DNA from 2 places in the Streptomyces sp. NPDC048479 genome. Region 2 is predicted to be linked to the other one. Evidence: predicted binding sites of a transcription regulator. Region 2 holds the regulator's gene; the other holds the start of a gene.
The links. Region 2 encodes HrcA, which represses chaperone genes, less so after heat shock. Its sites were predicted from a motif close to TTNGCACTCNGNNNNNCNGAGTGCNAA; they were not measured.
Positions count from the first base shown of each region.

Region 1: the regulator HrcA is predicted to act here: its motif matches at 2,220-2,246, upstream of groL (chaperonin GroEL).

Region 1 is NZ_JBEZKA010000008.1:221,256-224,662, forward strand. It holds gene AB0D12_RS15505 (peptidylprolyl isomerase) at 1-343, shown strand, start outside; gene groL (chaperonin GroEL) at 473-2,095, opposite strand; gene AB0D12_RS15515 (cold-shock protein) at 2,450-2,653, opposite strand; gene AB0D12_RS15520 (MoaD/ThiS family protein) at 3,065-3,340, opposite strand; gene thrC (threonine synthase) at 3,364-3,407, opposite strand, start outside.
Region 2 is NZ_JBEZKA010000007.1:138,719-142,125, reverse strand. It holds gene AB0D12_RS13755 (DUF3097 domain-containing protein) at 1-392, opposite strand, end outside; gene AB0D12_RS13750 (MBL fold metallo-hydrolase) at 403-1,137, opposite strand; gene hrcA (heat-inducible transcriptional repressor HrcA) at 1,344-2,366, shown strand; gene dnaJ (molecular chaperone DnaJ) at 2,367-3,407, shown strand, end outside.

The sequences.
Region 1 (3,407 bases), on a different contig from region 2:
CCACCGCGTCATCCCCGACTTCATGCTGCAGGGCGGCGACTTCACCCGCGGTGACGGCACGGGCGGCAAGAGCATCTACGGCGAGAAGTTCGCCGACGAGAACTTCAAGCTCACCCACAGCAAGCCGGGCCTGCTCTCGATGGCCAACGCCGGTCCGAACAGCAACGGCTCCCAGTTCTTCATCACCACCGTGCTGACGCCGTGGCTGGACGGCAAGCACGTCGTGTTCGGCGAGGTCGCCGACGAGGACAGCATGGCCCTCGTCAAGAAGATCGAGAGCTACGGATCGCAGAGTGGCCGGACCAAGGCCAAGATCACCATCTCCGGCTCCGGCGTCGCCTGACGAACCTGCGGGACCTGAGCGGCCGAGAGGTCCGGGTCCCCGCGTGACCACGCGCTGAAACGCCCGAAGGCGGCACCCCTGTCAGGGATGCCGCCTTCGGTCGCGTAACCGGGCTTACTGAGCCGAGGCTCAGAAGTCCATGTCACCGCCCGGCATGCCGCCGCCCGCGGGGGCACCGGCCTTCTCGGGCTTGTCGGCGATGACGGCCTCGGTGGTGAGGAACAGCGCCGCGATGGAGGCCGCGTTCTGCAGAGCAGAGCGGGTCACCTTCGCGGGGTCGATGATGCCCTCGGCGATCATGTCGACGTACTCGCCGGTCGCGGCGTTCAGACCGTGGCCGACGGCCAGGTTGCGCACCTTCTCGACGACGACGCCACCTTCGAGACCACCGTTGACGGCGATCTGCTTGAGCGGGGCCTCCAGCGCGAGCTTCACGGCGTTGGCGCCGGTCGCCTCGTCACCTTCGAGGTCGAGCTTCTCGAAGACCGAAGTCGCCTGGAGCAGAGCCACGCCACCACCGGCGACGATGCCCTCCTCGACGGCGGCCTTGGCGTTGCGCACCGCGTCCTCGATGCGGTGCTTGCGCTCCTTGAGCTCGACCTCGGTCGCGGCGCCGGCCTTGATGACGGCCACGCCGCCGGCCAGCTTCGCGAGGCGCTCCTGGAGCTTCTCACGGTCGTAGTCCGAGTCGGAGTTCTCGATCTCGGCACGGATCTGGTTGACGCGACCGGCAACCTGGTCGCTCTCACCGGCACCGTCGACGATCGTGGTCTCGTCCTTGGTGATGACGACCTTGCGGGCGCGGCCCAGCAGGTCCAGACCGGCGTTCTCGAGCTTGAGGCCGACCTCCTCGGAGATGACCGTGCCGCCGGTGAGGATGGCGATGTCGTTCAGCATCGCCTTGCGGCGGTCACCGAAGCCCGGAGCCTTGACGGCAACGGACTTGAAGGTGCCACGGATCTTGTTGACGACCAGGGTCGACAGGGCCTCGCCCTCGACGTCCTCGGCGATGATCAGCAGCGGCTTGCCGGACTGCATGACCTTCTCGAGGAGCGGCAGCAGGTCCTTGACCGAGCTGATCTTCGAGTTGACGATGAGGATGTACGGGTCGTCGAGCGACGCCTCCATACGCTCCATGTCGGTGGCGAAGTACGCCGAGATGTAGCCCTTGTCGAAGCGCATACCCTCGGTGAGCTCAAGCTCCAGACCGAAGGTCTGGGACTCCTCGACGGTGATGACGCCTTCCTTGCCGACCTTGTCCATCGCCTCGGCGATGAGCTCGCCGATCTGGGTGTCGGCGGCGGAGATGGAGGCCGTGGAAGCGATCTGCTCCTTGGTCTCCACGTCCTTGGCCTGCTCGAGCAGTGCACCGGAGACGGCCTCGACGGCCTTCTCGATACCGCGCTTGAGGGCCATCGGGTTGGCACCGGCGGCCACGTTGCGCAGGCCCTCGCGGACCAGCGCCTGGGCGAGGACGGTCGCGGTGGTCGTACCGTCACCGGCGACGTCGTCCGTCTTCTTGGCGACTTCCTTGACCAGCTCGGCGCCGATCTTCTCAAACGGGTCCTCGAGCTCGATCTCCTTGGCGATGGATACACCATCGTTGGTGATCGTGGGGGCGCCCCACTTCTTCTCGAGGACGACGTTACGGCCCTTGGGGCCGAGGGTGACCTTGACGGCGTCGGCGAGCTGGTTCATCCCGCGCTCGAGACCGCGCCGTGCCTCCTCGTCGAACGCGATGATCTTGGCCATGTGAAGTGGTCCTCCCGGACTGGGGTGGATTCTCCGGACCGCGCTGGCGCCCGCGACGGACGGCCTGCATGCCTTGTGGTTCCTTGCCCCACCCGGCCTGCGGACCTCACCAACCCGGTCCTCGTTGTCACTCTCACTGTCAGAGTGCTAACGCCAATGATTAGCACTCGCCCTAGGAGAGTGCAAGCGACTCTCACGGATCGAAGCCCCCCGAGCGGACGCGCGAAGGGACCCGCGGACGGGCACAGGAGCGGACGCGCGAGCACACCCGCGGGCAGACGCACGAGGGGCCCGCATCCCTGGTGGGATGCGGGCCCCTCGCCGTGAGTGCGTCGGTGGCCGATCGCGCCGAGATCAGACGGCGAGCTTGACCATATCCGCCTGCGGACCCTTCTGGCCCTGCGAGATCTCGAATTCGACTCGCTGACCCTCTTCAAGGGTGCGGTAACCGTCCATCTGGATCGCACTGTAGTGGACGAAAACATCCGCACCACCGTCGACCGCGATGAAGCCGTACCCCTTCTCCGCGTTGAACCACTTGACGGTGCCCTGAGCCATGCCTAACTCCCCTATTACTGGCCCTTGCGCAGGACCGCACTTCGCGGACCCTGGGTCAGACCTCCACCCTCCGACAGGAGAGGGTGTGCGCCGGAACGCGTCGACCGCGGCTGAATGTATCTGCCCAACTGCCCTCTGCAACAGGTCAATCCGACGAGAAATCCGAGCACGCGTGAACGGATAATTGAACTGAATTCAATAAATTCCGGGGCAAGTCGGGCCCGGCAAATGACGCTTAAGAGGCAATTCGAGCGAACTTATTGGCTGCTTCTCGATGGGCCAGGACGCATTCTCATATGCGGCCGGCATAAGCAGCGGCGGGGCCTTCCCCAACTGTACCGCGCTCAACCATACAGAATTGCCCCCTCCGCTTCTCTTGCGGAGGGGGCAATTCTGGTAACGCTGCGTAGCTCAGCCGCCGGCGACGGCAGGAATGATCGAAACGCCCGCACCGTCCGGCGTCGCGGTCTCAAGACCCTGCTCGAAACGGACGTCGTCGTCATTCACGTACACGTTCACGAAGCGGCGCAGCTTGCCCTGGTCGTCCAGGACGCGCGCGGCGATGCCCGTGTGGTTCTGCTCCAGGTCGGCGATCACCTCGGAGAGCGTCGCGCCCTCTGCCGGGACCTCGGCCTGACCGCCCGTGTACGTACGGAGAATGGTGGGGATGCGGACGTTCACGCTCATGGTGTTCTGCCTTCCGTAGGTAGTCAGCGGGCCAGGCCGGCGTCGCGGAACGCGTCGAGGCTCGGGC
Region 2 (3,407 bases):
TCACCCCAGACCCGCTCGACGAGCTCGGCGTCGTGGCGGCCTTCCACGTAGATGCGGCCCGCCCGCGCGACCCTCGCCCGTGCCCCCGGGACCGCGACCGAGCCGGAGGCCGTACGCGCCGGGCGGGCCGGGGCCGTCGCCGAGGGGCGGACCAGGGTGACCACCCGGCCCTCCAGCAGAAAACCCCGCGGGACGAGCGGGAACACCCGGTGCTTGCCGAAGCGGTCCTCGAGCGTGACTGTCGGGCCCTCCGCTGTCTTCTCGGTACGGATCACCGCACCGCAGAAACCCGTCGTGACCTCCTCCACGACCAGGTCGGACTCGGCAGGGACCTCCGGGGCCGGCTGCTGCTTCTTCCAAGGAGGCGTCAGATCCGGGCTGTAGCTGCGCATTTGGCCGACGCTACGACACGCCGAAGCGCTCCGCCAACGAATCCCGCTGCGCGCGTACAAAAGCCGCGTCGACCGCCGCCCCGTGCCCGGGGACATACACCGCGTCCTCGCCGCCCAGCGACAGCAGCCGGTCCAGCGCCGCCGGCCAGCGGGACGGGATCGCGTCCCGGCCCGCCTGCGGTTCGCCCGACTCCTCCACCAGATCTCCGCAGAAGACCACCTCCGGGCTGCCCGGGCCTTCGCCCGGCACCAGCAGCGCCAGGTCGTGGCCCGAGTGACCGGGTCCGACATTGGCCAGCAGCACCTGGCGGCCGCCCAGCTCGAGCGTCCACTCCCCGCACACCAGATGGTGCGGCAGTACCAGCAGATCGGCGGCCTCCGCGGCGTCCTTCACCGGGACCCCGTGCCGTACGGCCGTGCCGCGGATCTCGTCCCGCTCCCGCCTCATCAGATCGTCGACGCCGACCGCGCCGAACACCTCGGCCCCGGAGAACGCCGCGGTCCCCAGTACATGGTCGAAGTGCGGATGACTCAGTGCGATATGCGTCACTCGGCGGCCGCCCAGCAGCGCCTGCGCCTGGGTGCGGAGCTCGGCGCCCTCACGGAGTGTCGAACCCGTGTCGTACATGAGGACACGGTCCTCACCGGCGACCAGCCCAACGGTCGCGTCCCAGACAGGCAGCCGCCGACGCCCCACCCCGTCGGCCAACCGCTCCCAGCCGAAGTCTTCCCAACTGACGTCCATACCGCGACGCTATCGGCAAGGACCAGCGGTGTCGCGAGGTACCGTGGTCGGCCGCGATTGCAGGACTGCCCTGCAGGACGGCCCTTGCTAGGGGCGTACCCCACAGCCGTACACTGGCTCGGGGGAGTGCTGGCACTCGGACATGACGAGTGCCAAGCAGTCACCACGCAGTCACCACAAGGAACCACGGCTGGAGGTGTGCGCAAATGCTCAGCGAACGCAGACTCGAGGTGCTGCGCGCCATCGTCCAGGACTATGTCGGCACCGAGGAGCCCGTCGGCTCCAAGGCCCTCACCGAGCGGCACAAGCTCGGTGTCTCCCCGGCTACTGTCCGTAACGACATGGCGGTGCTGGAAGAGGAAGGGTTCATCGCCCAGCCGCACACCAGCGCCGGCCGCATCCCGACGGACAAGGGCTACCGGCTCTTCGTCGACAAGCTGGCGGGCGTCAAGCCCCTGTCGGCGCCCGAGCGCCGCGCCATCCAGAACTTCCTGGACGGAGCCGTCGACCTGGACGACGTCGTGGGCCGTACGGTACGGCTGCTCGCGCAGCTGACCCGGCAGGTCGCCGTCGTCCAGTACCCCTCGCTGACGCGGTCCACGGTCCGGCATGTGGAACTTCTGTCCCTCGCGCCCGCCCGGCTGATGCTCGTGCTCATCACGGACACCGGACGGGTCGAGCAGCGCATGATCGACTGCCCCGCGCCGTTCGGCGAGGCCTCGCTGGCCGACCTGCGGGCCCGGCTCAACAGCCGGATCGTCGGGCGCCGCTTCGCGGATGTGCCGCACCTGGTGCAGGAGCTGCCCGACTCCTTCGAGACGGAGGACCGCGGCACTGTGTCCACGGTGCTGGCGACCCTGCTCGAGACGCTGGTCGAGGAGACGGAGGAGCGGCTGGTGATCGGCGGCACGGCCAATCTCACCCGCTTCGGGCACGACTTCCCGCTGACCATCCGGCCGGTGCTGGAAGCGCTCGAGGAGCATGTGGTGCTCCTCAAGCTGCTCGGCGAGGCCAAGGACTCGGGCATGGGCATGACCGTACGTATCGGTCATGAGAACGCACACGAGGGCCTCAACTCCACTTCCGTGGTCGCGGTCGGCTACGGTTCGGGCGACGAGGCAGTTGCCAAACTCGGCGTGGTCGGACCGACCCGCATGGACTACCCCGGAACGATGGGAGCGGTACGCGCAGTGGCACGTTACGTCGGACAGATCCTGGCGGAGTCGTAAGTGGCCACGGACTACTACGCCGTACTCGGCGTACGCCGCGACGCATCGCAGGACGAGATCAAGAAGGCCTTCCGCCGGCTTGCGCGTGAACTTCACCCGGATGTGAATCCGGACCCGAAGACGCAGGAGCGCTTCAAGGAGATCAACGCCGCGTACGAGGTGTTGTCGGACCCGCAGAAGAAGCAGGTCTACGACCTCGGCGGAGACCCGTTGTCCCAGGCGGGCGGCGGAGGCGCGGGCGGATTCGGAGCCGGTGGCTTCGGCAACTTCTCCGACATCATGGACGCGTTCTTCGGTACGGCGTCGCAGCGGGGCCCCAGGTCGCGTACGCGACGGGGCCAGGACGCGATGATCCGGCTGGAGATCGACCTCAACGAAGCGGCCTTCGGTACGACGAAGGACATCCAGGTCGACACGGCTGTCGTCTGTACGACGTGTTCGGGTGAGGGCGCGGCGCCGGGGACCTCGGCGCAGACCTGCGACATGTGCCGCGGACGCGGTGAGGTCTCGCAGGTGACGCGGTCCTTCCTGGGCCAGGTCATGACCTCGCGGCCGTGCCCGCAGTGCCAGGGCTTCGGCACGGTCGTGCCGACGCCGTGCCCGGAGTGCGCCGGTGACGGCCGTATCCGCTCGCGCCGGACGCTGACCGTGAAGATCCCGGCGGGCGTCGACAACGGCACGCGCATCCAGCTCGCGGGCGAGGGCGAGGTCGGCCCGGGCGGCGGACCGGCGGGTGATCTGTACGTCGAGATCCACGAGCTGCCGCACGCGGTCTTCCAGCGGCGTGGCGACGATCTGCACTGCACGGTGACGATCCCGATGACGGCGGCGGCGCTGGGCACGAAGTGCCCGCTGGAGACGCTCGACGGCATGGAGGACGTCGACATCCGGCCGGGCACACAGTCCGGCCAGTCGATCCCGCTGCACGGGCGTGGCATCACGCATCTGCGGGGCGGCGGCCGCGGCGATCTGATCGTGCACGTCGAGGTGATGACGCCGTCGAAGATGGACGCGGACCAGGAACGGCTGCTGCGGGATCTG